DNA from 4 places in the Rhizobium sp. S96 genome. Region 4 is predicted to be linked to each of the others. Evidence: predicted binding sites of a transcription regulator. Region 4 holds the regulator's gene; each other region holds the start of a gene.
The links. The regulator PhoB, encoded in region 4, activates phosphate uptake and scavenging genes when phosphate is short. The targets are predictions, from matches to a motif close to TGTCATNNANCTGTCAT.
Positions count from the first base shown of each region.

Region 1: QTL94_RS12675 (NAD-glutamate dehydrogenase) is a predicted target of PhoB. The motif match lies at 4,874-4,890, and genes of this name have one in related genera.
Region 2: QTL94_RS24300 (UDP-2,3-diacylglucosamine diphosphatase) is a predicted target of PhoB. The motif match lies at 2,471-2,487, and genes of this name have one in related genera.
Region 3: olsB (l-ornithine N(alpha)-acyltransferase) is a predicted target of PhoB. The motif match lies at 2,429-2,445, and genes of this name have one in related genera.

Region 1 is NZ_JAUDRY010000010.1:89,925-97,996, reverse strand. It holds gene QTL94_RS12700 (OpgC family protein) at 1-826, shown strand, start outside; gene QTL94_RS12695 (aspartate-semialdehyde dehydrogenase) at 1,142-2,176, shown strand; gene QTL94_RS12690 (lytic murein transglycosylase) at 2,352-3,173, shown strand; gene QTL94_RS12685 (carbonic anhydrase) at 3,232-3,873, opposite strand; gene pdxY (pyridoxal kinase PdxY) at 3,943-4,818, opposite strand; gene QTL94_RS12675 (NAD-glutamate dehydrogenase) at 5,077-8,072, shown strand, end outside.
Region 2 is NZ_JAUDRY010000033.1:1,856-9,927, reverse strand. It holds gene QTL94_RS24305 (NADP-dependent malic enzyme) at 8-2,320, opposite strand; gene QTL94_RS24300 (UDP-2,3-diacylglucosamine diphosphatase) at 2,535-3,359, shown strand; gene QTL94_RS24295 (MFS transporter) at 3,524-4,744, shown strand; gene dgcA (N-acetyl-D-Glu racemase DgcA) at 4,696-5,679, opposite strand; gene QTL94_RS24285 (ABC transporter permease) at 5,778-6,947, shown strand; gene QTL94_RS24280 (ABC transporter ATP-binding protein) at 6,957-7,802, shown strand; gene QTL94_RS24275 (MlaD family protein) at 7,808-8,072, shown strand, end outside.
Region 3 is NZ_JAUDRY010000003.1:390,857-398,928, forward strand. It holds gene lspA (signal peptidase II) at 1-59, shown strand, start outside; gene QTL94_RS02935 (hybrid sensor histidine kinase/response regulator) at 115-2,382, shown strand; gene olsB (l-ornithine N(alpha)-acyltransferase) at 2,493-3,368, shown strand; gene QTL94_RS02945 (NADP-dependent malic enzyme) at 3,429-5,714, opposite strand; gene mutS (DNA mismatch repair protein MutS) at 5,839-8,072, shown strand, end outside.
Region 4 is NZ_JAUDRY010000003.1:276,583-284,654, reverse strand. It holds gene QTL94_RS02390 (substrate-binding domain-containing protein) at 1-866, shown strand, start outside; gene pstC (phosphate ABC transporter permease subunit PstC) at 1,015-2,496, shown strand; gene pstA (phosphate ABC transporter permease PstA) at 2,493-3,812, shown strand; gene pstB (phosphate ABC transporter ATP-binding protein PstB) at 3,827-4,642, shown strand; gene phoU (phosphate signaling complex protein PhoU) at 4,686-5,399, shown strand; gene phoB (phosphate regulon transcriptional regulator PhoB) at 5,436-6,119, shown strand; gene QTL94_RS02360 (aspartate/glutamate racemase family protein) at 6,191-6,841, opposite strand; gene QTL94_RS02355 (GcrA family cell cycle regulator) at 6,998-7,534, opposite strand; gene QTL94_RS02350 (aspartate aminotransferase family protein) at 7,956-8,072, shown strand, end outside.

The DNA.
Region 1 (8,072 bases), on a different contig from region 4:
AATTCTCACCAATCTGAAAGCCGGCATCCCCTCGCTGCTGCTGCTCGGACACCAGATTGGCTACAACAACATATTGCCCATGTACGGCTCCCTGATGCTGATGGTGCCGATCATCCTGCTGCTGAACGCGAAGAGCCCGCTTCTTGCCTTGGCCGTGTCGGGCTCCGTGTGGCTGCTTGCCGGCATCTACCAGATTGCCCCTCACAATCTGTTGATCGAGGGCTACTGGTTCCTCAATCCGCTCTCCTGGCAGTTCCTGTTCACGATCGGCATCGTCGGGATGATGCATGTGCGCCGGGGCGGCACGCTACCGAGCCACCCGCTCCTCATGACGCTCGCGGCCGGTTACGTGCTTCTGTCGTTCGTCTGGGTTGTCGGGCAGCTTTGGAGCTTCGGCAATGCGCTCGCGGCCCTCGGATTGCCGCCTGTCCTGACTGGCTTCGACAAGACCTTCCTATCGCTGCCGCGGCTTCTGCATGTGCTGGCGCTCACCTATCTGGTGCTGAACATCCCCGTGATGTCGCGGATACTGCGCCGCTCCGAGGATAACGCGCTGGTCGTCCTCGGTCGCCACTCCCTCAACATCTTCGTTGCTGGGACGATACTGGCGATGGCTGGCCAGGTGCTGCTCTACATCAACAACCGCGATCAGGTTGTCGGCCCGATCTTCGTCGTTCTCGGCGTCGTCGTTCAGTTTGCCTATGCCTATCATCTCGAGCGTAAGCGCAAGCTCGGCCGCGACGGTCCGCCACGACTGGCCCATGGCCCTATGCAACCGATCCCCGTTCGCGCGGACCGGATGCGCGGCATGGAGCACAAACGGTAGCCTCGCCAAGCCGACGCGACGGAGCAAAAACCTTGACTCCTGTGGAAAACCTTTTATGAGCAGCGATGGAAAAGGGAATATCCATGGTTCGCCAAGAACAAGCCATTGCTGCACGCAATGACCGGGCACGGAGTGCCGGGGTGGATATTGCCGTTCCGGTTTCTTCCAAAACCAAGGCCAAAACGACGACGAAAACCGTCTGACGTCTCTGGCCTGCCGCTCTCTCCCCGGCCCGGCTGGGGACAGAAAGCCGCGATTGTTTCGCGCCTTTCCCCTCACCGGACAAGAGGAGAGAAGAGAAAGAGAGCTTGAGAAATGGGTTTTAAAGTTGCAGTTGCGGGAGCGACCGGAAATGTGGGCCGGGAAATGCTCAACATCCTTTCCGAACGTGGTTTTCCCGCCGATGAAGTCGTAGCGCTCGCCTCCTCGCGTTCACAGGGCACCGAAGTCTCCTTCGGCGACAAGACGCTCAAGGTCGCGAACCTCGAAAACTACGACTTTTCCGACACCGATATCTGCCTGATGTCGGCCGGTGGCGAGGTTTCGAAGAAGTGGTCTCCGAAGATCGGTGCGCAGGGTTGCGTTGTCATCGACAACTCTTCCGCATGGCGTTACGACGCCGATGTGCCGCTGATCGTTCCGGAAGTGAACCCGGACGCCATCGAACAGTTCACAAAGCGCAATATCATTGCCAACCCGAATTGCTCGACCGCCCAGCTCGTCGTGGCGCTGAAGCCGCTGCATGACTTCGCCAAGATCAAGCGCGTCGTCGTATCGACCTACCAGTCCGTTTCCGGCGCCGGCAAGGACGGCATGGACGAGCTTTTCAACCAGACGCGCGCCGTTTTCGTCGCCGACCCGATCGAAAACAAGAAGTTCACCAAGCGCATCGCCTTCAACGTCATCCCTCACATCGACGTCTTCATGGAAGACGGCTACACGAAGGAGGAATGGAAGGTTCTCGCAGAAACCAAGAAGATGCTTGATCCGAAGATCAAGGTGACCTGCACGGCTGTGCGCGTGCCTGTTTTCATTGGTCATTCAGAATCGGTCAACATCGAGTTCGAGAGCGAGATCACTGCCGATCAGGCGCGCGACATCTTGCGCGAAGCACCGGGTTGCCAGGTCATCGACAAGCACGAGAACGGTGGTTACATCACGCCGTACGAGTCTGCCGGCGAAGATGCGACCTACATCTCGCGCATCCGCGAAGATGCAACGGTCGAGAACGGCCTCAACATCTGGGTTGTTTCCGACAACCTTCGCAAGGGTGCTGCACTGAACGCGATCCAGATCGCGGAACTGCTCGTCAATCGTGGTCTCTTGAAGCCTCGCAAGCAGGCTGCCTGAACCATTTTTTAACCACGATGCGCTAAGCCCGCTTTTAAAGCGACAGCTTATTCTAGGTGCGGGATGCCAATTTTGGCCTCCCGCGCTTGTCAAAAGCGTAAGCGTCACAATATCGCCGAGAACAGGGTTTTAGCCCGGTTGCAGGTTAAGTTGATCGGGATCGGGGTAAATCTCCATGCGCATGACAAAGTTCTTGCTGGCTGCAGCCGCGGCTGCCGCCATTCTTCACGCAGTTCCAGCGGCAGCTCAAGGAGCACAGTGCGGTAACACCGGTGCTGGCTTCGACGCCTGGGTCAGCGCCTTCAAGCAGGAAGCGGCTGCCAGCGGCGTAAACCGCGCCGTACTCGACCGAGCCTTCGCGAATGTCGCTTACAATCGCCCGACGATCGCGGCCGACCGTGGCCAAAAGAGCTTCAAGCTGTCGTTTGATGCCTTCATGCAGAAGCGCGGCGGCGCAGCCATCATTTCCCGCGGCAAGGGCATGAAGCGTGCCAACGCTGCCCTGTTTGCATCCATCGAGCGGAAGTACGGCGTGCCGGCAGGCCCGCTGATCGCGATCTGGGGCATGGAGACAGGCTTCGGCAGCTACATGGGCAACCAGCACACGATGTCTGCTGTTTCGACCCTCGCTTACGACTGCCGCCGCTCCGATTATTTCACCGATCAGCTCTACGCAGCGCTTCAGCTGGTCTCGGAAGGCTATCTCAATCCGCAGGCACGCGGCGCCGCTCACGGCGAAATCGGCCAGACTCAGTTCCTGCCTCGCAACGTCGTCAATTTTGGTGTCGATGGGGATGGTGATGGTCGCGTTGACATGGTCGGCTCGCGCGCGGATGCGCTCGCTTCCACGGCAAACTTCCTGAAGGGCCACGGCTGGCAGGCCGGTGCCGGTTATCAGCCGGGAGAGCCGAACTTTGCCGCCATTGCCGGCTGGAACGCCGCCACGGTCTACCAGCAGGCAATTGCCTACATCGGCCAGCAGATCGACGCCAATTAAGCAGGACACACCTGTTCAGCAAAGCGCCGGAGGCAACTTCGGTGCTTTTTATTTGTGCTTAGATTTCGGGGCGAACGAAGTCGCGCGTCTCCGCATCCATCACCCAGAGCTCACCGGTCGAAATATCGAACCAGGAACCATGAAGTTGGATCTGGCCGGCTTCTTCCAGCGCCTTGATGTTCGGAAACGTTCTCAAATTATCGATCGAGTTTCGGATCGAAATTCTCTCAAGCGCTGTCTGTCGCTCGCCTGGCGTCATGATGTCGTTACTCTGGATCTGCTCGGCGGCCGGCCGTACAAGCGACATCCAACGACCGATAAAGTCGCCGGGTGACAGCGGTTCGGCGTTGGGATCGAGCGCTGCGCGAATACCACCGCAACGGCCGTGTCCCATCACGACGATGTCGGAAACCTTCAGCACCTGAACGGCGAATTCCAATGCGGCCGAGGTGGCATGGAAATGGCCGTCCGGTTCGTAGGGCGGCACCATGTTGGCGACATTGCGAACAACGAACAGCTCGCCGGGGCCCGCATCGAATATCAGCTCCGGCGCAGCGCGCGAGTCTGAACAGGCTACGACGAGGGTGCTTGGGCTCTGGCCGTTCTCGGCGAGCGTCTTATAGCGGTCACGAGCATCGGCATAACGCCCGCTCATGAAGTTGCGATAGCCGTCCAGAAGGGTGTTTGGAAAACGCTGCATGTCATTCGATTACAGCGGGAACCGGACAAGATCAACCATAGCAGTGCAAAATCACCGCCACGAAGAAAGCTAGCTCTTTCGTCTCTGCGCCGGATGCAGCAGCCGCCGCATCTGCACCATGGCCATCGGCGTTGCCAGGCTGGACGCGTCGCTTGCAAGCGTCAGTTCATCGCTACCACGTTTAACGGCGCGCGCGAGAACCTCGTAGACGCTTGCCGTTGCTAGCTGGAGCGCCTTCTCATCCTCCATTCCCGACAGGAGCCGGGAGAGGAACAGGGCGGCAAGCAGGTCGCCGAGACCGTTCGGCGGCTTTTCGACAAGGCGATGCTCGGCAAGCAGGGCATGCCGTCCCGAAAGATAGAGATTTCCGGTACCGCCGGCCATCATCGGTACCGCGGAAGTAACGAGCATACGCGAAGGTCCAAGCGACAGCGCGGCATCGATGATCGCGGTATTGTCCTCAAGCGGAGCGCCAGCGAGCCAGGCCAGCTCATACCTGTTGGGTGTCGCAAGCGAGGCCAGCGGAATAAGATGGTCCCGGATGGCCTCGGCGGTCGCCTCCGGTACATAGAGGCCGCCCAGGTCTCCCATCACGGGATCGCAAACATAGAAGAGATCCGGATCTCGTTCCCGCAGCGCGGCGACGAGCCGTGCGACCGAACGCGCCTGCGCAGCGTTGCCAAAATACCCCGTAAGAACCGCTCGGACCTCGCCAATCCAGGGTGCGCGGATGAGATCGTCGATCGCGGCATCGAAATCGGCCTCGGCGAAGGTTAGCCGCGTAGATCGCCCGTGGCCGGGATGCCATGGCAGAACGATGGTCGGCAGCGCCCAAACCTGATGGCCGAGCGTTTCCAGCGCGAATACGGCCGCACGGTTTCCGACTGAGCCGCGTACCACATGGCTCGAGATCACGATCACAGTTCCCGCTGTATTCTGGGACATCTTCTTCCGATCCGAATTCTATTCGTTTCCGTAGATCTCCTTTTTGACGAGCAACTGTCAACCGTCCTTCATCCGGACATGCGATGTCTCCGAACCGGCGCAATCGCAAAATGAAAAAGTTCCGCATTTTTTTAAGAATCAGGCGTCTTCGAGGGAAAAAACGCACGAAAGCTGTCCGTTTCCGCCTTCTTTTAGAGATTTTTCCGTCCAATCTTCTGCTAACCTGCCGAAAATCCAACACATGAGGGAACATCTGGAATGGCTGCTCGAAACAATCCTAAGCGGGAAAAACAGCTCGAAAGCGCGAGCAAGATCGCCGCTGCCATAGGCGAGAGTCACATCGATCCAGAAATTCTCTTCGGTCGGGCGAGCAACGACGACCTCGAGGCCTATACGCCGGAGATGCTGGCACTTTCGGCGGTTCATTGCGCTCGTGAACTTGCTGCATGGAGCCGCAAGACTCCTCGCATCAGCATTGAGACCGTCGCTGACGTAGCGCCAAACGGAACCCCGGTATCGATCCTCTCGGTCACCGACCACAACATGCCCTTCCTCTATGAATCGGTGATGGGCGAGGTCACGAGTAGCTATCGCGATCTCTTCATGGCCGTGCACCCGATTCTGGTCATGAAGGACGGAGGAGCTCCAGAGCTCTATGTGGCCGACGCGCCAAGCGAACCGGCCAATCGCGTCAGCCATATCCAGCTGCATATCTCTCCGCTCACGGCTGCGCAGGCGAGCGATCTGATCAAGCGCATCGGAGCTGTTGTCGAGCAGGTGAGGCTGACGGTGTCCGATTGGAAACCGATGATTGCGCGGCTTGGCACCGTGATCGACGAGCTGTCCTCTTATCCAGCCGGACGCAGGAAGGCCGAACGAGACGAGGCGATCGCCTTTCTGACCTGGTTGCGTGATGCGAATTTTACGTTCCTCGGCATGCGCGAATATCTTTACTCGGGTAAGGGGTCGAGCGCCAAAGTCGAGCGCGACAAGGGAACGGGTCTGGGCATTCTTTCCAATCCCGACGTGCTGGTGCTGCGTACCGGCAAGGATGCCGTGACCACGACGCCCGAAATTCTGGCATTCCTGGATGGCCCGGACTTCCTCATCGTCACCAAGGCGAACGTGAAATCAATCGTCCACCGGCGAGCCTATATGGACTATGTCGGCGTCAAACGCTTCGACGCGGATGGCAACGTCACCGGCGAGCTGCGCATCGTCGGCCTGTTTACGTCGACGGCCTACACCTCATTGGCCAGCGATATTCCGCTGCTACGGTCGAAAATCGAAAAGGTGAAAGAACATTTCGGCTTCGATCCGATGAGCCATTCGGGTCGCATGCTCGACAATACGCTGGAATCCTACCCGCGCGACGATCTTTTCCAGATCGACACGACGCTGCTGGCAACCTTCGCAGAACAGATCAACGATCTGGCCGACCGGCCCCGTGTCCGCGCCCTGCCACGTATCGACCACTTCGATCGCTTCGTTTCCGTGATCGTCTACGTCCCGCGCGAAGAATATGACTCCATCGTGCGCGAGAAGATCGGAACGTATCTGAAGACGATCTACGATGGTCGCGTGTCCGCCTACTACCCCGCCTTCCCGGAGGGCGGTGTCGCCCGCGTACACTTCATCATCGGACGCTCCGGCGGCAAGACGCCACGCGTGCCGCAAGCGCGCCTCGAAGAAGCGATCCGCGTCATCACCGCACGCTGGGACGACCGCTTCGAAGCCTTGGCCGGCCCCAAGGCGCCAAGGATCCAGGTCAGCCACGCTTTCCAGGATCTCTTTCCGCCGGAGGAAACCTTCAGCGACCTGGAAGACATCGCCGGTTGCGCCACAGGCGAACAGATCCGGATCGGATTCTACACGCGACGCAAGGACGATGTGGATCTGCTGTGCTTGAAGATCTTCCACGCCGGCGGCCAGCTTGCGCTGTCCCGGCGCGTACCCTTGCTCGAAAATCTCGGTTTCAACGTGATCAGCGAAGGAACCTTCGACATCGACGTGACGCTGAACGATGGCTCCGAACACCTAGTCGTCCTGCACGATATGGAGCTTGAAGCCCGCGGCGGCCTTGATGTGGATCTCGCGCGCCAGGGTCCGGCGCTTGAAGAAGCCTTTCTGTCGGCTTTCAGCGGCATTATCGACAACGACAACTTCAACCGGCTTATCGTCTCCGCCGGCCTGTCGGCCCGGGAGACCAGCGTCCTTCGCGCCTATGCACGATATCTGCGCCAGGCGGGCATTGCCTATTCGCAGGACTACATCGCGACAACGCTCGATAAGTATCCAGCTATCGCCACGCTGATCTTCCGGTTGTTCCACGATACGCTGGACCCGCGAATTGCTGAAAAGGCCAGGATTAAGAAGGCAGCCGAACTGCACGGAAAAATCGAGACGGCGCTGGCGGAGGTCCCGAGCCTCGATGACGACCGTATTTTGCGCCGTTACGTCAACGTCGTCGACGCCACGCTGCGGACGAACTACTTCCAGCGCAACGAGGACGGCACCGCGAAGGCGATGCTCGCCTTCAAACTCGATCCCTTTGCCGTGGATAGCCTTCCCGAGCCGCGACCGTTCCGTGAGATATTCGTCTACGGCGTCGAGGTGGAAGGCGTTCATCTGCGGTTCGGCAAGATCGCCCGTGGGGGCCTTCGCTGGTCGGACCGCGCCGAAGACTATCGGACGGAAGTGCTCGGTCTGGTCAAGGCCCAGCAGGTCAAGAACGCGGTCATCGTACCGGTCGGTGCCAAGGGTGGTTTCTACCCCAAGAAGCTTCCCGTTGGCGGCAACCGCGACGAGATTTTCAATTCCGGACGTGAGGCCTACAAAACCTACATTCGCACGCTCTTGTCGATCACCGACAATATTTCCGGCATGGAGATCCTAGCACCAAAGGATACCGTGCGGCTCGATGGCGACGACCCCTATTTCGTCGTTGCGGCGGATAAAGGCACGGCGACATTCTCGGACACGGCCAATGCACTCGCCCAGGAAGCCAGCTTCTGGCTCGACGATGCCTTCGCCTCTGGCGGTTCGGCCGGGTACGACCACAAGAAGATGGGCATTACCGCTCGCGGCGCCTGGGAAACCGTCAAGCGTCATTTCCGGGAAATGGATATCGATATCCAGACGACGCCGTTCAGCGTTGCCGGTGTCGGCGATATGTCGGGCGATGTATTCGGCAACGGCATGCTGCTGTCGCCGAAGATCCGGCTTGTGGCTGCTTTCGACCATCGCGACATCTT
Region 2 (8,072 bases), on a different contig from region 4:
CGACCACTCAGGCTGGCTGAGAGGCCTCGACCACGGCGAGCGCTGCCATGTTGACCACACCGCGCGAGGTAACCGACGGCGCAAGAATATGAGCCGGCAGCGCCGCACCGAGAAGGATCGGGCCGACATGAAGGCCGTCTGTCATCGACTTCACCACACCGAGCGTGATGTTGGCCGCGTCGAGGTTCGGGAACACCAGGAGGTTCGCTTCGTCGTGGAGTGTGGTATCCGGCATGACGCGCTTTCGCAGCGTCTCGGTGATCGCGCTTTCGCCATGCATTTCGCCATCGACCTCAAGCATCGGCGCGCTTTCGCGAACAAGGCTCAGAGCCGTACGCATCTTCGTCGCGCTTTCGGACTCGCGAGAGCCGAAATTCGAATGGGAAACGAGGGCGACGCGCGGCGTGATGCCGAAACGCTTGATTTCCTCGGCTGCCAGAACCGCCGATTCCGCGACCTCCTCTGCCGTCGGATTGAAGGTGACGTACGTGTCGGTGAAGAAGGTCGCGCCGCGCTGCGAAATCAAGAGGCTGAGCGCCGAGAAGTCGCGAACATCCTTCCGTTTTCCCACGATCTGGCGCACGTCGCGCAGGTGCTTCTCATAGCGGCCCTCAAGACCACAGATCAGTGCGTCGGCTTCACCGCGCTTCAGGGCAAGGGCACCGATCACGGTGGTGTTCGTGCGCACGATGGTACGGGCGGCTTCGGGGATGACGCCGCGGCGGCCAACGAGCGACAGATAGAGATCGACATATTCACGGAACCGCGGATCGTCTTCCGGGTTGATCACGTCGAAATCGGACAGCGGCCGGATGCGCAGGCCGTAGCGCTTCAGACGGGTCTCGATGACCTGCGGACGGCCGATGAGGATCGGCTTGGCAATGCCTTCCTCAAGCAGCACCTGGGCGGCGCGCAATACGCGCTCGTCTTCGCCTTCGGAGAAGATCACCCGTTTCCGGTCCGCGTTCTTCGCAGCGGCAAAGATCGGCTTCATCACGAAGCCGGAGCGGAAGACAAAGCGGTTCAACTGGTCGAGGTAGGCATCGAAATCCGTGATCGGGCGGACGGCCACACCGCTCTCCGCCGCAGCCTTGGCGACAGCCGGGGCAATGCGGAGGATGAGGCGCGGATCGAACGGCGAGGGGATCAGGTAGTTGGGTCCGAAGATCGGCGTCTCATCGGAATAGGCGCGAGCGGCGACGTCAGACGGTTCTTCGCGGGCAAGGGCGGCGATGGCGCGAACGGCCGCCATCTTCATTTCCTCGTTGATTGTGACGGCGCCGCAATCGAGAGCGCCGCGGAAGATGTACGGGAAGCAGAGGACGTTGTTGACCTGGTTCGGGAAGTCCGAACGCCCCGTGCAGATCATCGCATCCGGGCGGGCGGCGCGGGCGAGATCCGGCATGATTTCGGGGTTTGGATTGGCAAGCGCCATAATCAGCGGCTTGTCAGCCATCTGGGCCAGCAGCTCCGGCTTCAGCACGCCGGCAGCGGAGAGACCGAGGAAGACATCGGCACCGCCGATATTTTCGGCGAGCGTGCGGGTATCGCTCTTCTGCGCGTAGACGCTCTTCCATTCGTCCATCAACTCGACGCGGCCTTCGTAGACGAGGCCTTCGAGGTCGTGGACCCAGATGTTCTCGCGCTTCGCGCCGAGCGTGACGAGAAGGTTGAGGCAGGCAAGTGCCGCAGCACCGGCGCCGGAGGCGACGATCTTGACCTCTTCGATCTTCTTGCCGGCCAGTTCCAAGCCATTCAGGATAGCCGCGGCAACGATGATGGCGGTACCGTGCTGGTCATCGTGGAAGACCGGGATCTTCATCTTTTCGCGAAGCTGGCGCTCGATCTCGAAACATTCGGGCGCCTTGATGTCCTCGAGGTTGATACCGCCGAAGGTCGGCTCCAGCGACGCGACCGTGGAGACCATCTGATCGACGCTTGTAGCATCCACTTCGATATCGAAAACGTCGATGTTGGCGAACTTCTTGAAGAGGACCGCCTTGCCTTCCATCACCGGCTTCGATGCCAGGGGGCCGATATTGCCCAGGCCCAACACCGCGGTGCCGTTGGAGATGACCGCCACGAGATTTGCGCGTGAGGTATAGTCCGCAGCCGTCTCCGGGTTGTCGCGAATGGCGAGGCAGGGAGCAGCAACACCGGGCGAATAGGCGAGCGCGAGGTCGCGCTGGTTGCCGAGTGGCTTGGTGGCCTGGATCTCGAGTTTTCCGGGACGGGGGTAGCGGTGGAAGAACAGTGCCTGCTCATCGAGGCTTCCGCCTGCCGTATTCGCTTCCGTCTTGGATTTTTCGTGATGATCCATCGTCGTCTCCGGGCTGTCGCATGCTGTCTTTGGTGGCCTTCAATACATCAAACGCAACCGCTGGACAGTCAAATTTTCGAAAATTGCTCAATTTGAACCATGGTTTCGAGACCTTGGGACCGCTGTGTAAAAACAGGCAGGGAGAGGGGATGTCATCTTCCTGAAACACGACTCTGGTTTTCAGAGACACAGATGAACCAGGGACACGGGCAGGATGCTTGTGAAGGATAATATGGATACCCGTCACTTCCGTACGCTCTTTATTTCCGACGTACATCTCGGCTCGAAGGCCGCAAAGGCGGATTTTCTGCTCGATTTCCTCAAGTATCACGAGGCCGACACCGTCTATCTCGTCGGCGATATTGTCGATGGCTGGCGCCTGAAGCGCAGCTGGTACTGGCCGCAAGATTGTAACGACGTCGTGCAGAAACTGCTGCGCAAGGCGCGCAAAGGCACCCGCGTCATCTACATTCCCGGCAATCACGATGAATTCCTCCGCGACTTTCCCGGCATGCACTTCGGCGGCATCGAAGTCGCCGAACGGATGATGCACGAGGCCGCTGACGGCAAGAAGTATCTCGTCCTTCACGGCGACGAGTTCGACGTCGTCGTTCGCAATGCGCGGCTGCTCGCCTATCTCGGCGACTGGGCCTACGACATGGCGATCATGATCAATGTCGGCCTTGCCGCCGTTCGCAGACGCCTTGGAATGCCTTACTGGTCTTTCTCCGCCTGGGCCAAGCTGCAGGTGAAGCATGCGGTGAACTTCATCGGCGAGTTCCAGAAGGTCGTTGCGGACGAGGCGCGCAAGCACGACGCCGACGGCGTGATCTGCGGGCACATTCATCACGCCGTGATGGAGGACATGGACGGCATTCGCTACATCAACACCGGCGACTGGGTTGAAAGCTGCACGGCAATCGTCGAACACATGGACGGCACGTTCGAATTGATCGAATGGCGCACGATGGCCGACGCCCAACCCATCACGCTTGCCATCGAACACCAGAAGCCGGAACTCGCGCAGCAGGCCGCGTAAGCAGGCCGTCTCGGCACATCTCTTTCGGAAACATACCCTTCGGGCGTTGCGTCCGCGCGACAGCTCCCAATTATTTTTGAAATCGGTTTGGGCGGGCTATTTCTTGCCATAGTCGCCCTTAGGTTGACGTGTTAGGCAACGGTCAGTTTCCTTCAGGTCTACCCATGATTCCCGTTCAAAATCTCTCCAGGGGAGAGGGCGCGCCACCGCGCTTCCGATTGCTAAGCGCGCTGTCATATTGCGCGCCTCTCCTTGTGAACGGCGTTGCCTTGCCCTTCTTTCCAGTCTGGCTGGCACTTCACAAATTCACCGACCATGAAATCGGCCTCATCCTTGCCGTGCCCATGATCGTGCGCGTGCTGGTCGCACCCATTGTCGCGATGTACGCGGACCGGATGAAGGAGCGTGCGGACGTTCTTCTGTTTTCCGGTGGGCTTTCACTGCTGACGGCGATCGCCCTCTACTGGACGACGACGTTCTGGCCGGTTCTGATCGTATACACCATCCAGGGCGGGACTTTTTCACCCTATATTCCGGTGGTGGAATCGATCGTCATCTCCGGCGTCCGCCGCTGGGGCCTCGACTACGGCTCGATGCGCGTCTGGGGGTCGATTGCTTTCATCGTCTCGACCCTGATCGGCGGCCAGCTGATCGGCCGCTGGGGCGGCGAAATGGTGTTGCCGGTGATGATCTTCGGATTCGTGATGACGATGGTCATGGCGATGTACTGTCCACGGATCGGCCCGACGCGCCGGCGCGGCACACCGGTCGATATTCCCGCGGCAACCGGCAGTTCGCTCCGGCAGCCGCATCTGCTGGTTCTCCTGCTCGGCGTCGCCATCCAGCAGTCCAGCCACGCGTTGCTCTATACGTTCGCATCGATCTACTGGCGGGATCTCGGCTTCTCCGGCACGGAGATCGCCGTGCTGTGGAGCGCGGGGGTGGCCGCCGAAGTCACGGTCTTCTTCCTGTCGAGGCGCCTCAGCCGGCGTTTCGATGCCTGGACGCTCATCCGCTTCGGTGCCGGCGTCTGTATCTGTCGCTGGATCCTCTTCCCGCTGCACTGGGGATTTGTCGGCTTCTTCCTGCTGCAATGTCTCCACGCCTTCAGCTTCGCTTTCGTCCACACTGGCGTGCAGCGGAGAATCGTGGCCAGCGTTCAGGAAACGCAGGAATCGTCGGCCCAAGGCGCCTACTTCTTCTACAACGGCATGTTCATGGCGCTGATGACGATCGCATCGGGATACATCTACGCCATTCTCGGTCTTGCCAGCTACTACGTGATGGCCACCGCCGCCCTGCTGGGCCTCGGCCTTATCATTGTTGCCTACTATCTTCAGCCCCAGAGGCTCGCTTCTGGCGGCCAGACGAGCGATGCCGTGTAGCGAAGACCGGGCTCGCGGTCCCGCGCAAGAAGCAGGGGCCCATCGAGATCGACGAACTCCACGTCCTGGGCAAGCAGGACCGCTGGTGCCATCGCAAGCGATGTTCCGACCATGCAGCCCAGCATGATCTTGAAGCCCAGGCGCTGCGCTTCGCGCTTCATCACGAGCGCCTCGGTCAAGCCACCTGTCTTGTCGAGCTTGATGTTGATAGCATCGTAGCGGTCGCGAAGGCTGGCGAGATCGCCGGCGTGATGGACGCTTTCGTCGGCGCAGATCAGGAGCGGATGATCGATCACGGCCAGCATTTCATCCTTGCCCGCGGGAAGGGGCTGTTCCACGAGGGCGACGCCCGCCTCGGCGGAAACACGCAGATGATGTTCAAGCGTCGCTTCCGGCCAGCCTTCATTGGCGTCGAGAATGATAGCGGCATCGGGGGCGGCCGCCCTGACGGCGCGAATTCGGCTCTCATCGTCGCCAGTACCGACCTTGACCTTCAACAAGGCGCGGCCCGCGTTTGCGCGTGCCTGCTCGGCCATCACGTCAGGTTCACCAAGCGAAATCGTGTACGCGGTCGTCAGCGGGCGCGGTTCCGACAAACCGAGGGTCGCCGCCACCGAGGTTCCCGATTGCTTGGCTCGAAGATCCCAAAGGGCACAGTCGACGGCATTGCGCGCGGCTCCCGGAGGCATCGCCCTTTGGAGATCGGCAAGCGAAATCCCTGCCTCCACCAGCGGCTTCGCGGCCTCGATCTGCGCCGCAACACTTTCCATGGTCTCGCCGTAACGACGGTAGGGAACGCACTCGCCCCAGCCAGAAACGCCGTTTTCGGTGACGATGCAGGCAATGACCTCCGCCGACGTCTTGGCGCCGCGCGAGATCGTAAACGTCCCTGCGATGGGGAAGGAGTCTGTTCTAATTTCGAGCGACCGTGGCATATTTGCAATCCTGCACGCATGGAAATCTGGTGTGGCTTCGGTATAGTGAACGCGAGCGGCGAACCATTGTTCGCGAGTCGGCAATGTCGCCGTAAGCCTTGAAAGACACAAGCGTTTTGAAATCCGAAAACCGTAACGCCGCCTCACTGCATGTGGACGACCAAGCCAATGGTTCTGGTAAGCACGTCCATCTCGAGGGAAACTGGCGAAGCGCCAACGTCCACCTTGTCCTCAACGATTTCGAGAAGCTTGCGGTGCGCGGCAGCGGGGATGTCACGCTGGATCTATCGGCTGTCACCGATATCGATACCGCCGGTGTCTGGCTGCTTTGCCGGTTGAAGAAACAGGTTGAAGCGGGCGGCGGCAACGTACGGTTCGAAGGCAGCAGTCCTCATATCGACGAGTTGATTGCGTCCTTCTCGGAAGAACCCGCCGAACAGAAGCAGGAGCCTGGCCCCAAGCAATCTCTGGCGCAGCGGGTATTTGCCCCCATCGGCAAGATCACCTACGACATCTGGAACAACCTCGCCGCGGCGATGTACATCCTCGGGTCGGCCGTTCGCGGTGCGCAGATGAAGTTCGGCCGCGGCAGCGGCGTTTCGCCTGCCTCCATCGTCAACCAGATCGACCACATGGGCGTACGCGCCGTGCCGATCATTCTGCTGATGTCCTTCCTCATTGGGGCGATTATCGCCCAGCAGGGGGCCTTCCAGCTTCGGTATTTCGGCGCCGAAGTCTTCGTGGTCGACCTCGTCGGTATTCTGCAGCTACGCGAAATCGGCGTCTTGCTGACGGCCATCATGATCGCGGGCCGCTCGGGCAGCGCGATCACCGCTGAAATCGGTTCGATGAAGATGCGTGAGGAAGTCGACGCGCTGAAGGTCATGGGGCTCAACCCGGTCGGCGTCCTGATTTTCCCGCGCCTCGTTGCGCTCACCGTCGCCCTGCCGCTGCTGACCGTCATTGCCAATTTTGCCTCCCTGTTCGGCGCTGCTGTGGTTGCCTGGGCCTATTCGGGCATCACTTTCGCGAACTTCCTGGCACGCCTGCATGAGGCCATCACGCTGTCGACTGTGCTGTCCGGCATGATCAAGGCGCCGTTCATGGCGCTTGTTATCGGTATCGTTGCGGCCGTCGAAGGCTTAAAAGTGGGTGGTAGTGCTGAGTCGCTCGGTCAGCATGTGACGGCTGCTGTGGTGAAGGCGATCTTCGTGGTCATTCTCATGGACGGGCTTTTTGCCATGTTCTATGCGGCTATCAATTTCTAGGGATCGGACGTGGACGAACAAGTGACGACGACACGAGAAGAGGAGCGGGACATCGTGCTTTCAGCGCGCGACGTCACCGTCGGCTTCGGGTCGAAGATCGTCCTCGACAAGCTGAATCTCGACATCTACCGCGGCGAGATCCTTGGTTTCGTCGGCGCGTCGGGTGCCGGCAAGTCAGTGCTTATGCGCACGGTGTTGCGCCTGCTGCCGCGACAGTCAGGCCAGATCAAGATTCTCGGCCAGGACTTCGATGAACTGAACGAACAGCAGCGCAACTCGCTGGATATGCGTCTCGGCGTTCTCTTTCAGCAGGGCGCGTTGTTCTCGTCGTTGACGGTGAAGGAAAACATCCAGGTGCCGATGCGCGAGTATCTGGACCTTCCGACGTCGCTGATGGACGAGCTCGCGCATCTGAAGATCCGCCTGGTCGGCCTTGCTGCCGACGCCGCCGACAAATACCCGTCGGAGCTCTCGGGCGGCATGATCAAGCGCGCCGCCCTTGCGCGTGCGCTGGCGCTGGATCCGGAACTGGTGTTCCTGGACGAGCCGACATCCGGCCTGGACCCGATCGGTGCTGCCGAGTTCGACGAACTTATCGCCAAGCTTCGCGATACGCTCGGCCTGACCGTCTACATGGTGACCCATGACCTCGACAGCCTGTTTTCGGTTTGCGATCGCATTGCGGTGCTCGGTAAGAAGCGCGTGATGGTGGAGGGGACCGTAGAGGACATGCTGGCCTACGATGATCCGTGGGTTCAGGCCTATTTCAAGGGCAAACGCGCGCGCTCCATCGTGCCGCAGGACAGCCACACCGCCGCCCACGACAGGCCGGCGCAAGATAGCCGCGGGAAATAACCGGAATGGAAACCAAAGCAAATTACACGATTGTCGGCTTTTTCACGGTGCTCGTGATCGCGGCCGCGTTCGGCTTTGTCTACTGGATGGCCGAATACGGTCGGGGCGGCCCGATGGCTGAACTGATCGTACGCATTCCGGGCTCGGCGAACGGGCTCAGCGTCGGCTCTCCGGTGCGTTTCAACGGTATTCAGGTCGGCTCGGTCAAATCGCTTTCGATCGATGCCGACGATCCCCAATTCTCGTTGGCGTTCACCGAAGTACGCGTGG
Region 3 (8,072 bases), 110 kb from region 4:
TCGGCGCGGGATGCGTGATATTAGACGAGCTGATGCAACCTAAAAGCACAAACGCCTAAAATTTTATCTGTTTGCTGAAGGCATTCGGAACGGGCGTCATGCTAGTCGAATGCCATGGTTGGTCTGGGTCGATTGCACGAAAAGCTGGCCGCCGCATTCGGCGGGCAAGCTGCTCATCACGGCGATGAGCAGGCTGCGGACGACTTTACCTTCAAAAACACAAGGCCGGCGCGACCGGCGCGGTCAGGGATCGCATCACGCAAGCTGCTTTCGTTCTGGCTCGGCGGCGTCGGTCTCATTGTCGGCCTTCTGCTCCTGGCGCTTGCCAAGCTGGGCGGCGTGTTTCTTCTTTCAATCGGAATTGCCGTCACGGCTCTCCTGCTTGTCGTCGGGCTTGCGGTCCTCTCTGTCCGGGGGAGTGCCAGGCGCCGCGCCGCAAAAAGGCACGGCCCGACCGGGCAAGGCGGAACGCAGCTGCTGGCCGACATCCACGATGCGCTCGGCGATATTGCCGTCACCCGTGGCATGGATCGCCGTATCATAACGGCCAACACCACCTTCCGCCGGTTGACGGGACGCCTCAATCCGGAGGGCCTGACCTGCGAGGAGATGGGTATCGCCTTTCGTCCCGGCGCGGAGCCGCACCGCTACGACGTCGAGGTCTCGACGCCGGAGGGGCAGCGGATCTTTTTCTGGAGCGATATCATCGTGCGCGATCCGGCGGACGGCCGCATGCTGCTGCAGAGCATCGCACGCGACGTCACGGACGAGCGCCTGCTGGCATACGCCCGCGAGGAGGCACGCCAGAAGGCGGAATACAACAGCGCTGCCAAGTCGCGGCTGCTTGCCACTGTCAGCCACGAGCTGCGCACGCCGCTTTCCGGCATCCTTGGCATGACGCACCTGTTCACCGAAAGCCGGCTGACGCAGGAGCAGCAGAACTATCTGACGGGCATCCGCCAGTCCGGCCACGCGCTCACCCAGCTGGTGGAGGACCTGCTCGACTTCTCGACGATCGAGGTCGGCCGTTTCCAGCTCAGGCCACGCCTGGAATCGCTGCGAACGCTGCTCGAAAGCGTCGTTGAAATGCTGGCGCACCGCGCCCACGAGAAGGGCATCGAGATCGGCGCGACCGTATCATCCGACGTGCCGGAGCTGATGAACTTCGACCCTGCGCGCTTGCGGCAGGTTCTCTTCAACGTGATCGGCAATGCCGTCAAGTTCACGCAGGTGGGCGGCGTGTTCGTTCGCGTTTCGCTGCAGGATGACGATCTGCACATCAGCGTCACGGATACCGGACCGGGCATGACGGACGAGGAGCAGGCACGCATCTTCGGCGAATTCGAGCAGGCCGGCAGCATCGTCGACAAGAGCAACGGCACCGGCCTCGGACTGGCGATCTCCGCCCGCATCATGCGCGAATTCGGCGGTTCGTTGACTGTCGCGAGTGAACGCGGCACAGGCAGCGAGTTCAGCATCCGCTTTCGCGTCGATCTTCCCGAGGAAGCGCGCGGCCGGCGGGACGCGGTGCTTGCGGGAAACGTCGTCGTGCTGTTGGCGCCGGCAGGCGCGGCCCGCATGGCGACCGCCGAAACCATCGGTACGCTCGGCGGCGATTGCCATCTCGTCAGCGACGGCATGGCCGCGCGTGAGCTGCTGCTGGAAATGGCCAAGGGAGGCCGCCGGCCGACTGACATCATCGTCGATCATCGCATGTCCGCCGAATTCGCTGCGCATCTTGCCGATCGAACGGAGATCGCGGCGCTTGGCCTGCGCAAGATCTTCCTCGTCAATCCGGAAGAGCGCAGCTCGCACTCCCTCGACCTCTTCGATGCCTGGCTCATCCGGCCGCTGCGGGAGCAGTCGCTGATCGACGTGCTGCGCGGCCGTATTCGCGGCATGGAAAAGCGCGACGCGTTGAACGACAACCAGCCCGGCTTCAGCGCGGCGATCCCCGAACAGGGCAATCAGCACGGCCTCAATATCCTGCTCGCCGAAGACGATCCGATCAATGCCATGCTGATCCGCGCCATGCTTGAGAAGGCGGGACATACGGTTCACCATGTCGAGGATTTCGAGGCTCTTCTCGACCGGGCGCTCGGCGAGCGGAGCGTGCGTCCGGACATCGTCATCAGCGATCTTTCCATGCCCGGTGGCGACGGAATCGAGATGATTGGCCGGCTACGTGGGCATGAGCGCCGGCTCGACGTTCCCTCGGTGCCAATCATCGTTCTGACAGCCGACAAGCGCGACGAATCCCGCAGACAAGTCTTGCTGAACGGCGCAAACCGCGTCATGCTAAAGCCCATTGATCCGATACGGCTGCTGACAGAAGTTCAGGCCGTGGCCGCACTCTCTGCACGCCGATCTGAAGCGCTATAACCGCCTTGCAACACCTCCCGGGTCACGCGTTAGAGGGGGTTTAAAATGTCACTTTCCTGTCGCATATAAGTGTTTTATGGCCTTCCAAAGCCGGCAACGAAAGAATCGCCATGTCAGTAGACATCCGCAACCGTGACAGCGTCTCGGAGACTTTGCCCCCTTCTGGAACAGCTGCTCCGAAAGAAAATGACGTGTTCGGCCGCATCGGGAATCTCGAGACGAGACTCGCCCGTACGCCCGGCGAAGTGGATGCCGCGCAGGCTGTCCGCTATCGCGTCTTCGTCGAGGAAATGCAGGCGCAATTGCCGGCCGAGGCGATGCGCCGCAAGCGTGATTTCGACCGTTATGACGCCTTTTGCGACCATCTGCTGGTGCTCGACCGCTCGATCGAGGGCGACAGCGAGGACCAGATCGTCGGCACCTACCGCCTCCTGCGACAGGAGGTCGCGATGGCCAACGGCGGCTTTTACTCGGCTTCGGAGTTTGCCGTCGATGACCTGATCGCGCGCCATCCGGATAAGCGCTTCATGGAGCTTGGCCGCTCCTGCGTTCTGCCCGATTATCGCACGAAGCGGATTGTCGAACTTCTCTGGCAGGGCAACTGGGCCTATGCGCTGAAACACGGCATGAGCGCCATGTTCGGCTGCGCGTCCTTCCCCGGCGTGCACCCCGAAAGCCACGCGCTGGCGCTTTCCTTCCTGCATCACAATGTCTCGGCCAAGGACGAATGGGCCGTGGGTGCGCTTCCGCATCTCGCCCGTGACATGGATCTGATGCCGAGCGAGGCTGTGAACCCGAAGCGGGCGCTGATGGCGCTGCCGCCGCTGATCAAAGGCTACATGCGTCTCGGCGCGATGGTCGGCTCCACCGCCGTCGTCGATCATGCCTTCAATACGACGGATGTGCTGATCGTTCTGCCGATCGCCAGCATTTCGGACCGCTATCTGAACTACTACGGCGCCGACGCCGGACGGTTCGCGAGCTAAATCGCCGCTTTTGCCTGAAGAGGAAGCCCGCTTTGCCCTCGCAAAGCGGGCTTTGTCTTGTTAGCTACCCGCCGTATAGGCGGCGATTGCCGCCATGTTGACGATGTCGGAGTCCTTCGCGCCCATCGAGGTGATCTGCACGGCCTTGTCGAGACCGACAAGGATCGGGCCGATGACCGTCGAGCCGCCGAGTTCCTGCAGCATCTTCGTCGAGATCGAGGCCGAGTGGAACGCCGGCATGACCAGAACATTGGCCGGGCCGGAGAGACGGCAGAACGGATACTGTTCCATCGCCTTGCGGTTCAGCGCCACATCGGCAGCCATCTCGCCGTCGTACTCGAAGTCGACGCGGCGGCTGTCGAGGATCTTCACCGCCTCGCGCACGCGCTCGGAGCGCTCGCCCGACGGATGTCCGAAGGTGGAATAGGCAAGCATGGCGACGCGCGGCTGGTAGCCCATGCGGCGTGCGAAGCCTGCGGCCTCGACCGCGATATCGGCCAGTTCCTCAGCCGATGGCATGTCGTGGACGGCGGTATCGGCGACGAAGACTGTGCGGCCGCGGCATAGCGCGATCGAAACGCCGATCACGCGGTGACCCGGCTTCATGTCGATGCAACGGCGCACGTCCTCGAGCGCCGTCGAGTAATTGCGGGTAATGCCGGTCACCATGCCGTCCGCGTCGCCGAGCGCGACCATGCAGGCCGCGAAGTGGTTGCGATCGTTATGGATCAGGCGCTGCGCGTCACGGTGCAGATAGCCTTTGCGCTGAAGGCGCGCGTAGAGATAGTCGATATAGGCTTCGACCCGCGTGGAAATGCGGGCGTTGACGATCTCGATGCCGGGACGGTTGAGGTCGACGCCGGCGCGCTCTGCGGTCTGATGGATCAGGTCCTCGCGTCCGAGCAGGATCGCCGTGCCCAGCTCCTGGTTCGCATAGGACATCGCCGCGCGCATGACCTGCTCTTCCTCGGCTTCGGCGAAGACGACGCGCTTCGGACGGCGGCGAACGCGCTCATAGAGGCTTGCCAGCGTCGAGGCGATCGGGTCGCGGCGAGCCGAGAGTTCGCGGGCATAGCCCGCCATGTCGGTGATCGGCTTGCGGGCGACGCCGCTATCGATGGCAGCCTGCGCGACGGCGACCGGGATGGCCGAGATCAGGCGCGGATCGAACGGCACGGGAATGATGTACTGAGAGCCAAAGCGCGGCCGATTGCCCTGGTAGGCGGCAGCCACGTCATCCGGCACGTCTTCGCGCGCCAGCTTCGCCAGAGCGTTGACGGCTGCGATCTTCATGTCGTCGTTGATGGTGGTTGCCCGAACGTCGAGCGCGCCGCGGAAAATGTAGGGGAAGCCGAGAACGTTGTTGACCTGGTTCGGGTAGTCGGACCGGCCGGTCGCCATGATAGCGTCGTCACGAATGCGGGCAACCTCTTCCGGCGTGATCTCAGGATCGGGATTGGCCATTGCGAAGATCACAGGCCGGTCGGCCATCGAGCGGATCATCTTCTCGGAGACGGCGCCCTTCTGGGACAGGCCGAAAACGACGTCAGCGCCCTTGATGGCCTCTTCTAGCGTGCGCGCCTTAGTCTTGACCGCATGCGCGGATTTCCACTGGTTCATGCCCTCGGTGCGGCCCTGATAGATCACGCCCTTTGTGTCGCAGAGGGTGATGTTTTCAGGCGCAAAGCCCATGGCCTTGATCAGCTCGACGCAGGCGATTGCCGCAGCACCGGCGCCGTTGCAGACCAGCTTCGTCGTCTTCAGATCGCGGCCCGTGAGTTCCAGCGCGTTGATCAGGCCGGCGGCGGCGATGATTGCCGTGCCGTGCTGGTCATCGTGGAAAACAGGGATATCCATCAGCTCGCGAAGGCGCTGCTCGATGATGAAACAGTCCGGCGCCTTGATGTCTTCCAGGTTGATGCCACCGAAGGACGGGCCGAGGAAGCGCACGCAATTGATGAACTCGTCGACATTCTCTGTATCGACCTCGAGATCGATGGAGTCGACGTCGGCAAAGCGCTTGAACAGCACCGACTTGCCTTCCATGACCGGCTTCGACGCCAGCGCGCCGAGATTGCCAAGACCAAGGATTGCGGTGCCGTTCGAGATCACGGCCACCATGTTGCCGCGCGTCGTGTAGTCGTAGGCCGTGGCCGGATCCGCCGCGATCGCCTTGACCGGCACGGCAACACCAGGAGAATAGGCAAGCGACAGGTCGCGTTGCGTCGCCATCGGCTTGGTGGGAGAGATCTCCAGCTTGCCGGGGCGGCCCATCGCGTGAAACTCAAGCGCTTCATTGTCGGTGACCGACGTCACGGAACGTGGCTTCTTCTCGGTATCGGGCATTATTCCTCCAACGTCTTGTGGGTGACGCTTTGCTCTTCCTCAATCCCGGTTGTCATCTATAGCGGCGGGCGGCTAGGGTTGGCACCTGTTTTTTTTGGAAAAATCGCACTCCGTGAACGAACGTATGAACGCCAGAAACGAAGCTTTTTCGGCTGCCGCGCTTGCTACCGAGGAAAGCCGTGCATCGGCCACGCCGATGATGGAACAATTCATCGAGATCAAGGCTAACAACCCGGGCTCGCTGCTGTTTTACCGCATGGGCGATTTCTACGAGCTGTTCTTCGAGGACGCGCTGGACGCATCGCGCGCGCTCGGCATCACCTTGACGAAGCGCGGCCAGCACATGGGCCAGGACATTCCAATGTGCGGCGTACCGGTCCATGCGGCCGACGACTACCTGCAGAAGCTGATTTCTCTCGGCTTTCGCGTTGCGGTCTGCGAGCAGGTCGAGGACCCGGCGGAGGCCAAGAAGCGCGGTTCGAAATCCGTCGTGAAGCGCGACGTCGTCCGGCTGGTTACGCCAGGTACGATCACCGAAGAGAAGCTGCTTTCGCCATCGGAATCGAACTACCTGATGGCACTTACCCGGATTCGCGGCGCCTCCGAGCCGTTGCTGGCGCTGGCCTGGATCGATATTTCGACCGGCGTCTTCCGGTTGGCCGAAACGGAAGCGTCGCGGCTGCTTGCCGATATCCTGCGTATTGACCCACGCGAACTGATCCTGCCGGACACGATGTTTCACGATCCCGAGCTGAAGCCGGTTTTCGACGTGCTGGGACGCACGGCTGTTCCTCAGCCCTCGGTGCTGTTCGACAGCGCAACGGCGGAGGGGCGTATCACGCGCTACTTCGGCGTATCGACACTGGACGGCTTCGGCACCTTCTCGCGCGCCGAGCTTGCGGCAGCGGCAGCGGCCGTCGCCTATGTCGAGAAGACGCAGATCGCCGAACGCCCACCGCTTGGCAAGCCGGAGCGCGAGAGCGCCGCCTCGACGCTGTTTATCGATCCCGCGACACGCGCCAACCTCGAACTTGCAAGGACGCTGTCGGGCGATCGCAACGGTTCGCTGCTCAAGGCCATCGACAGGACCGTGACAGGCGGCGGCGCGCGGTTGCTTGCCGAACGGCTGATGTCGCCGCTGACGGATCCCGTCAGCATCAACGAGAGGCTGGATTCGATCGGGTTCCTGATCGAAGAGCCTTCGCTGTGCGGCGATCTGCGCGATCACCTGAAACATGTGCCCGACATGCCCCGCGCGCTGTCGCGACTTGCGCTGGACCGCGGCGGCCCGCGCGATCTAGCGGCGATCCGCCAAGGCCTGAATGCCGCGGCCGATCTTGCTGGCCTTCTGAGAAACGCTCTGCTGCCGGAAGAACTGGTTCAGGCGCTGTCGGGGCTTTGCGCCCTGCCCTGCGACCTCGCCCGACTGTTGTCGGAAACGCTGGGCGACGAACTGCCGCTGCTGAAGCGTGACGGCGGCTTTCTGCGCGATGGCGCCAACGCGGAACTCGACGACGTGAGGGCGCTGCGCGACCAGTCGCGCCGCGTGATCGCCGGCTTGCAGCTGCAGTATGCCGAAGAAACCGGCATCAAGTCGCTGAAGATCAAGCACAACAATGTGCTCGGCTACTTCATCGAGGTGACCGCCGGCAATGCGGGCCCGATGACGGATACAGCGGAGGCGAAGGCGCGTTTCATTCACCGCCAGACCATGGCGAACGCGATGCGCTTCACCACCACCGAACTCGCCGATCTCGAGAGCCGGATCGCCAATGCGGCCGACCGGGCGCTGCAGATCGAACTGGAGGCGTTCGACCGGGTGACGGCCGCGGTGGTTGCGGAAGCCGAAGCGATCAAGGCCGGCGCACGCGCGCTTGCCGTTATCGACGTCGCGGCCGGCCTTGCGCTGCTGGCCGACGAGCAGGCCTATTGCCGGCCGCAGGTCGATGGATCGAAGATGTTTGCGATCGAGGGCGGCCGCCACCCTGTCGTCGAACAGGCCCTCAGGCGGCAGTCTTCCGGACCCTTCGTTGCCAACAACTGCGATCTTTCACCGGTCGCTGACGACAAGGACGGCGCCATCTGGCTGCTGACCGGCCCGAACATGGGCGGTAAATCGACATTCCTGCGCCAGAACGCGCTGATCGCGATCATGGCACAGATGGGCGCCTTCGTTCCGGCGACGAGCGCGCATATCGGCATCGTCGACCGGCTGTTCTCGCGCGTCGGCGCGTCCGACGATCTGGCGCGCGGGCGTTCGACCTTCATGGTCGAGATGGTCGAAACCGCGGCGATCCTCAACCAGGCGACCGAACGCTCGCTTGTCATCCTCGACGAGATCGGCCGCGGGACGGCAAC
Region 4 (8,072 bases):
TCGTCGAATCTGGCGGCACCGGCGCTGGCCTCAAGGAATTCTGCAAGGGCGTAGGCCCTGACACGATTGACGTTGCCAACGCTTCGCGTCCGATCAACGCCAAGGAACTGGAAGCCTGCAAGGCTGCTGGCGTAACCGACATCCAGGAAGTCAAGATCGGCTACGACGGCATCGTCTTCGCAACCGACGCTTCGAACCCTGACGTTGCTTACGTTCCGGCCGACATCTACAAGGCTCTGGCTGCTCAGGTCGTTGTTGACGGCAAGCTCGTCGACAATCCTTACAAGAAGTGGTCGGAAGTAAACCCGGCTCTCCCGGCTGTTGATATCGCTGCCTACATCCCGGGCGAAAAGCACGGCACCCGCGAAGTCTTCGAACAGAACGTTCTGGCTGCTGGCTGCAAGGCTTCCGGCGCTCTCGACGTCATCAAGGCTTCGATCTCTGACGCTGCTGCCCAGACCAAGGCTTGCGTTGCAGTTCGCAAGGACGGCGCTGCTGTCGACATCGACGGCGACTATCCGGAAACGCTGGCGCGCATCGCTGCCAACAAGACCGGCGTTGGCGTCTTCGGCCTTTCCTTCTATGAAAACAACGCCGACAAGCTGAAGGTTGCGACCGTCAACGGTATCGTTCCGTCGACCGAAACCATCTCCAACGGCGCGTACCCGGTTTCCCGCCCGCTGTTCTTCTACGTCAAGAAGGCACATCTCGGCGTCATCCCGGGCCTGAAGGAATACGTCAACTTCTTCGTTTCCGAGCAGATGATCGGCCCTGACAGCCCGCTCGTCGAATACGGCCTCGTTGCCGCTCCGGACGCTGAGCGCGACCAGATCCGCAAGTCTGTTGAAGACGGCAAGACCATGTAATTGACTTTGCCGGCGCGACCTAGGTCGCGCCGGCATTGCCTTGTCGGTGCCTCGGCCCGGTAAGGCTGAAATTCTCCATCGTTGGAAGCCGGATCGGCCCGCCCGCCGTTCTGGTTTTTTGGGGCCACGGGCCTGGGGACCTTATCGAATGAGTACATCCGTCATACTCTTGTGCCTCGTGGTGCTGGGCGCCGTTGCCTTCGTGGCAGCACGCAGCCGCGCTACGGCACTCGCCGGAGGCAAGTCCTCGGCATTGCATTCCAGACCCGGTTACTATGGCGCCTATGCCGCCATCTGGGCGATCCTGCCGGCGTTGATCGTCCTGTGCGCCTGGCTCGCCATCAGCCCATCCATCATCGAATCGTCCGTCCGCGGCGGGTTCCCAGATGACATCAAGGCTCAGCCTGCGGCCCAGCAGAACCTGAACTACGGCATGGTCAGCGCGATTGCTCGCGGTCTGCCGGCGTTGACGCAGGAGGAAATCGGCGCGGGTGCCAGCGATCCGGCAGGCCTTCAGGCGAAGCTCGCCGCAAAGGGTGTTCCGCTCGCCGGCGAACCGCAGCCTTACATGATCGAAGCCGCCCAGAAGCTGAACGCGGAAAGTGGCGCCAGCCGCGCCGTGATGACCGCGATCGTTCTGGTCCTGGCCGTTGCCGGCGGTTTCTACGCCCTGCGCGAGGTCGCACCTCGCTTCCGTGCTCGCAACCGTGTCGAGCGCGTCATGCTCTGGGGCCTGCTGCTGGCATCGTCGATCGCGATCCTCACGACCATCGGCATCGTATTGTCGATGCTGTCCGAGGCCGCCCACTTCTTCGCGGCCGTTCCGGCCGCCGACTTCTTCTTTGGCACTGTCTGGGATCCGCGCTTTGCTGGCGCCGGCAGCTCGTCCTTCGGTCAGTTCGGCCTGATCCCGCTGCTGCTCGGCACGCTCTATATCGGTTTCGTGGCCATGCTGGTAGCTGTTCCGGTCGGCCTGTTTGCCGCGATCTACATGGCGGAATATGCGGCTCCCAAGGTTCGCTCGCTGGCCAAGCCGCTTCTCGAAGTGTTGGCTGGTATCCCGACCATCGTCTACGGCTTCTTCGCCCTCGTCACCGTTGGTCCCTTCCTGCGCGACCTCTCCTCGCAGGTGAACGGCCTTCTGACCGGTAACTATACCAATTTCATCCAGGCGCAGAGCGTTCTGACCGCCGGTATCGTCATGGGCATCATGCTGATCCCGTACGTTTCCTCGCTGTCCGACGACATCATCACCGCCGTGCCGCGCGCTCTGCGTGACGGTTCTCTCGGCCTCGGCGCCACGCGTTCGGAAACGATCAAGAAGGTCGTTCTCCCTGCCGCCCTGCCGGGTATCGTCGGCGCTCTTCTGATGACCGCCTCGCGCGCCATCGGCGAGACCATGATCGTCGTGCTTGCGGCCGGTGTTGCCGCCCGCATCCAGATCAACCCCTTCGAGCCGATGACGACAGTGACGGTCAAGATCGTCAACCAGCTGACAGGCGACCTTGAGTTCACCTCTCCGCAGACGCTGGTTGCCTTCGCGCTCGGCATCACGCTGTTCTTCATCACGCTTTGCCTCAACATCTACGCGCTCTACATCGTGCGCAAATACCGGGAGCAGTACGAATGACGGATATTGTTTCCCCCGCAGGCGCAATCGTCTCCAAGGCACCGGCTCGCCGCGATATCGGCATCAAGCGCCGCTACGCCGCCGAGCGTCGGTTCCAGGCCTACGGCATCGCCGCCATCTCCTTCGGCCTGATCTTCCTCGCGATCCTGCTGACCACCGTAATCAGCAAGGGCTACACGTCCTTCCTGCAGACGGCGATCACGCTGCCGATCGAGTTCAGCGAAAAGACGCTGGACCCCAATAACAAGCGCGCCACCGATCCGTCGGTGCTGGTGGCCGCGAACTATCCCGTCCTGATCCGCGATGCGATGATCAAGACGCTCGGGATCAATGCCTCCAGCCGCCCTGACGTGCGCGACGCTTCGGCAATGATCTCCAAGGGCGCTCCGATCGTTCTCCGCGACATGGTGGTGGCTGATCCGTCGCTGATCGGCAAGACGGTCAATGTCACGCTGCTGGCCGACGCCAACATCGACTCTGCCAACAAGGGCCAGATCGATCTCAAGGTCGACGAGAAGAACCGCAAGGTGAACGACAAGCAGGTTGGCTGGATGCAGCAGCTCACGGCAAGCGGCACCCTGCACAAGCAGTTCAACACCGGCCTCTTCGTCAATGGCAACTCGAGCCGTCCTGAGGCAGCCGGCCTCGGCGTTGCTCTGATCGGCTCGCTCTATCTGATGCTGATCGTTCTCGTTCTTGCGCTGCCGATCGGTGTCGCCGCTTCGATCTACCTCGAAGAATTCGCGCCGAAGAACAAGCTGACCGACCTGATCGAGGTCAACATCAACAACCTCGCGGCCGTTCCCTCGATCGTCTACGGCCTGCTCGGCCTCGCCGTCTTCATCAACTTCGCAGGCCTGCCGCGCTCCGCGTCGCTGGTCGGTGGTCTGGTGCTGACGCTGATGACGTTGCCGACGATCATCATTGCGACCCGCGCCGCGCTGCGCGCCGTGCCGCCGTCGATCCGCGCGGCAGCCCTTGGTCTCGGTGCCTCTAAGATGCAGATGGTGTTCCACCATGTCCTGCCGCTGGCAATGCCTGGCATCTTGACCGGCACCATCATCGGCCTGGCCCATGCGCTCGGCGAAACCGCACCGCTGCTTTTGATCGGCATGGTCGCCTTCGTCGCCAATGCACCGGCCACCCCCATGGATCCTTCCACGGCACTGCCCGTGCAGGTCTACATGTGGGCCAACGAAGCCGAGCGCGCTTTTGTCGAGCGCACCTCCGGCGCCATCATCGTCCTGCTCCTGTTCCTGATCGTCATGAACCTCGGAGCTATCCTTCTGCGTCGTCGCTTTGAGCGCCGCTGGTAAACGGAGTAAACATCATGAACATGTTGACGGAAGCAGCAGTCGAGAAAGCGCTGGACCAGAAGATGAATACCATTCCGTATAAAATGATTGGCCAGGACGTATCGGTTTACTACGGCGAGAAGCGCGCGCTCTTCGACGTCAAGCTGAACATCCGCGAAAATACCGTGACGGCGCTCATCGGCCCGTCCGGTTGCGGCAAGTCCACGTTCCTGCGCAGCCTGAACCGCATGAACGACACGATCGACAATTGCCGCGTCACCGGCAAGATCACGCTCGACGGCGATGATATCTACGATCCGGATATCGACGTGGTCGAACTGCGCGCCCGTGTCGGCATGGTGTTCCAGAAGCCGAACCCGTTCCCGAAGACGATCTACGAGAACGTCGCTTACGGCCCGCGTATCCACGGCCTCGCAAAGAGCAAGGCTGACATGGACCAGATCGTCGAACACAGCCTGCAGCGTGCCGGCCTGTGGAACGAAGTGAAGGATCGCGTTCACGAGTCCGGCACCGGCCTCTCCGGCGGTCAGCAGCAGCGCCTTTGCATTGCTCGCGCCGTTGCGGTCAGCCCTGAAGTCATCCTGATGGACGAGCCGTGCTCCGCGCTTGACCCGATCGCCACCGCCAAGGTCGAGGAGCTCATCCACGAACTGCGCGAAAGCTACACCATCGTCATCGTCACACACTCGATGCAGCAGGCGGCTCGCGTTTCGCAGCGTACCGCCATGTTCCACCTCGGCAACCTCGTCGAGGAAAACGACACAGACAAGATGTTCACCAACCCGGATGACCCGCGCACCCAGGACTACATCATGGGCCGCTTCGGTTGATCTCCGGCAACGGTAACCCTCAGGACATTCAAGGATAAGCCCCATGGCATCGACACATATCTATTCCGCCTACGACGACGACCTGAAGTTCCTGTCCCGCCGTATTTCGGAAATGGGCGGTCTTGCAGAACAGATGGTTTCAGACGCTGTCCGCGCCCTGGTGAACGGCGACACGGCGCTGGCCCAGAAGGTCATTTCCGACGACGTGATCCTCGACCACGCCGAGCGCGAGATCGGCGACAAGGCGATCATCACCATTGCACGTCGTCAGCCCATGGCCGCCGACCTTCGCGAAATCATGGGTTCGATCCGCATCGCGGCCGACCTCGAGCGCGTTGGCGATCTTGGCAAGAACACTGCAAAGCGCGTCATCGCCGTGCAGAGCAGCGGCGTTCCCCGCAAGCTCGCTCGCGGCCTCGAGCACCTCTCGGAGCTGGCGCTTGTCCAGCTCAAGGAAGTTCTCGACGTTTACACGAGCCGTGCTGCGGACCGCGCCAAGTCGATCCGTGAGCGCGACGAGGAAATCGACGCGATGTACACCTCGCTGTTTCGCGAGCTGCTCACCTACATGATGGAAGATCCGCGCAACATCACCAGCTGCACGCATCTTCTCTTCTGCGCCAAGAACATCGAGCGCATCGGCGACCATGCGACCAACATTGCCGAAACCATCTACTACATGGCCACCGGTGCCCAGCCGGAAGGCGAACGTCCGAAGGACGATACCGCCAACACCGTCGGCGCAGTCACTGAATAATCGTTCCGCGACCGCGCCCCCAGGAGACCGAAACGAATGATACCTAAAGTAGCTGTCGTTGAAGACGAAGAGGCCCTGAGCGTGCTTCTTCGCTATAACCTTGAGGCCGAAGGCTTCGAGGTCGACACCATCCTGCGCGGCGACGAGGCCGAGATCCGGCTGCAGGAGCGCACGCCCGACCTTCTGATCCTCGATTGGATGCTGCCTGGCGTGTCCGGCATCGAGCTCTGCCGTCGCCTGCGCATGCGGCCGGAAACCGAACGTCTGCCGATCATCATGTTGACGGCCCGTGGCGAGGAGAGCGAACGCGTTCGCGGCCTGTCCACCGGCGCCGACGATTACGTGGTCAAGCCGTTCTCGACACCCGAGCTGGTTGCCCGCGTCAAGGCGATGCTGCGCCGCGCCAAGCCGGAAGTTCTCTCGTCGCTCCTCAAGTGCGGCGATATCGAACTCGATCGCGAAACCCACCGCGTTCATCGCAAGAGCCGCGAAGTCCGCCTGGGGCCCACGGAATTCCGCCTGCTGGAATTCCTCATGGCCTCGCCAGGCCGGGTCTTCTCGCGTTCGCAGCTTCTGGACGGCGTCTGGGGCCACGACATCTATGTCGACGAACGGACCGTCGACGTCCATGTCGGGCGTCTGCGCAAGGCGCTGAACTTCTCCAACATGCAGGATGTGATCCGTACCGTTCGCGGCGCCGGATACTCAATGGAAGCCTAGGCTTCCATCGAGCCGCCAGCAGAGCGGGCCGCTGGGGGCGTCCTGCGGGCATAGGGAACGAGCCGCCGGTGTCAGGCGTCTCGCGAAACGCTTGCCACAGCGGCGGCCAGGCCCGCCGCTGGACTGCTAAGGGGTTTGGGACCATCCTTGACCAGATCGGCAGCGCCCGCCATCGACGCCTGGGCGAGAGCAACGGCCGCGGCCCCCTCGCGGTAAGCGGCATCTGCCGCCTCGGCAATGACCGCCAGATATCCATCACGATTGCCGGCCTTGAAGAGATTCCATGCCCCCGGCACCAAGCGCACTTCGAACGCCGTTTGCGTTGCCTCGGCTGCCGTGGCGAAGAGTTGCGCCGTTGGTTCCACGGTGGTTTGAACCGCGCAAAGAACGACGACCCGGCCTCCAGCCTGAACTGCCTGTTCCGCCAAGGCAGCGTCGACGCGAAGGGTGGGAATGGACACGGTGTCGCCCAATGCGTCCACCGACGGCCCAAGGGTCGAGCATGTGAGGATAACGGCATCAGCCGTTCGACCGAGCGATCGCAACAGCGAAGCGGTTTCATGAGCAATGTCACGGGTGAGCCCACCCGAGCGTTCGGCGTCTGCGAGCAGATCGGGCCGGACCGTATGGGCAAGCGTTCCCTCGGCGAGGCCGATCTCTCGTGCCGCGGCCTCGAATACAGCAATGTTGCTGTCGGCCGTATGTAGGCAGGATATTTTCACCGCATGCTCCAGTGCGCGCGAACGCCGAACGCAACACGCATCCCCCTACAGAAACGCAGCGCGCCCGGTATGGCATGCGAGCGCTGTCCGCGTTGCGCAGTCAACAAAAAACGGGCCCGCGAAGGCCCGTTTTGCATTCCTTATCCGGCTTCCGGATCAAGCGACCCGGTTTGCAGCCTTCCGGCGCTCGTTCACCGGCTGGTATGCCATGCGCTGGTGATAGGTGCAGTAAGGCGAGGAATCCGGGGATTCACAGCCGCAGAAGTGAAAGTCGTCCTTCAGCGGATCGCCGACCGGCCACTTGCAGGTGCGTTCCGTGAGTTCCGTCAGGCCAAGGCGGCGCGAGATCGGTACGACCACGTTGGCAGCAGGACGGTAGCTGACTTCTTCGATCGCATCGATGTCGATCTCTTCCTTCAGCATCGTCGCGCCCTGCTGGCGGGTGACGGTGCGGGTGGCGGTGATCCGGGATGCATAATTCGGAGCGCGTGGTGCCGACGTGGCGCGCTTCGGCGTTCTTGTCGCCGTCGACGTGCCGCCGGCCTTGGCCCGGCCCGGCAGGCTCAAGCGGTGAACTTTGCCAATGACGGCATTGCGGCTTACACCGCCAAGTTGTGCCGCGATCTGGCTGGCGCTCAGGCCTTCGGACCACAGCTTCTTCAGTTTTTCAACGCGCTCGTCTGTCCAGTTCATGCCCCTGTCTCCGCCTTATTAGCGTTGGTGTAGGCAGAATCCTTCACCGTTGCCCCGGACGTGTCCGAGGCAAGAAACGCTTGCTCGATTTTGGTGACTAGTTCCGCCGCATGCAGTCTAGTAATTGAGTTTTAACCTAGTGTGAGGCTGACTCCGTGACAAGAGTCGGTTGAATCGCGGAGAATCGAATTTCAAGTTTTCCCCAACTTGCTGGGGCGGAGAGTCATTTATGCAACATTAATTGTTGATAGATTTAGGCGCCCTGATTGCCAGCTTGACGCATGCACTAAAACCTCAGTTTTGTTGACATTGCAGTGCGAAAAGTAAATAGTGCTGCTTGCCGCCGAAAGGCGGCATTTTTAATTTTCTGGACCCCCTTTTTAGCCGGAGTCCGATGTAGCCAATGACAGGAGATCGCGCCATGGCTGAAGCCGCGCCGCTTTATGATACCTACTCTCGTGCCCCTTTGCGGTTCGAGCGAGGAGAGGGCGTGTGGCTGATCACTGAAACTGGCGAGCGATATCTTGATTTTGGTGCC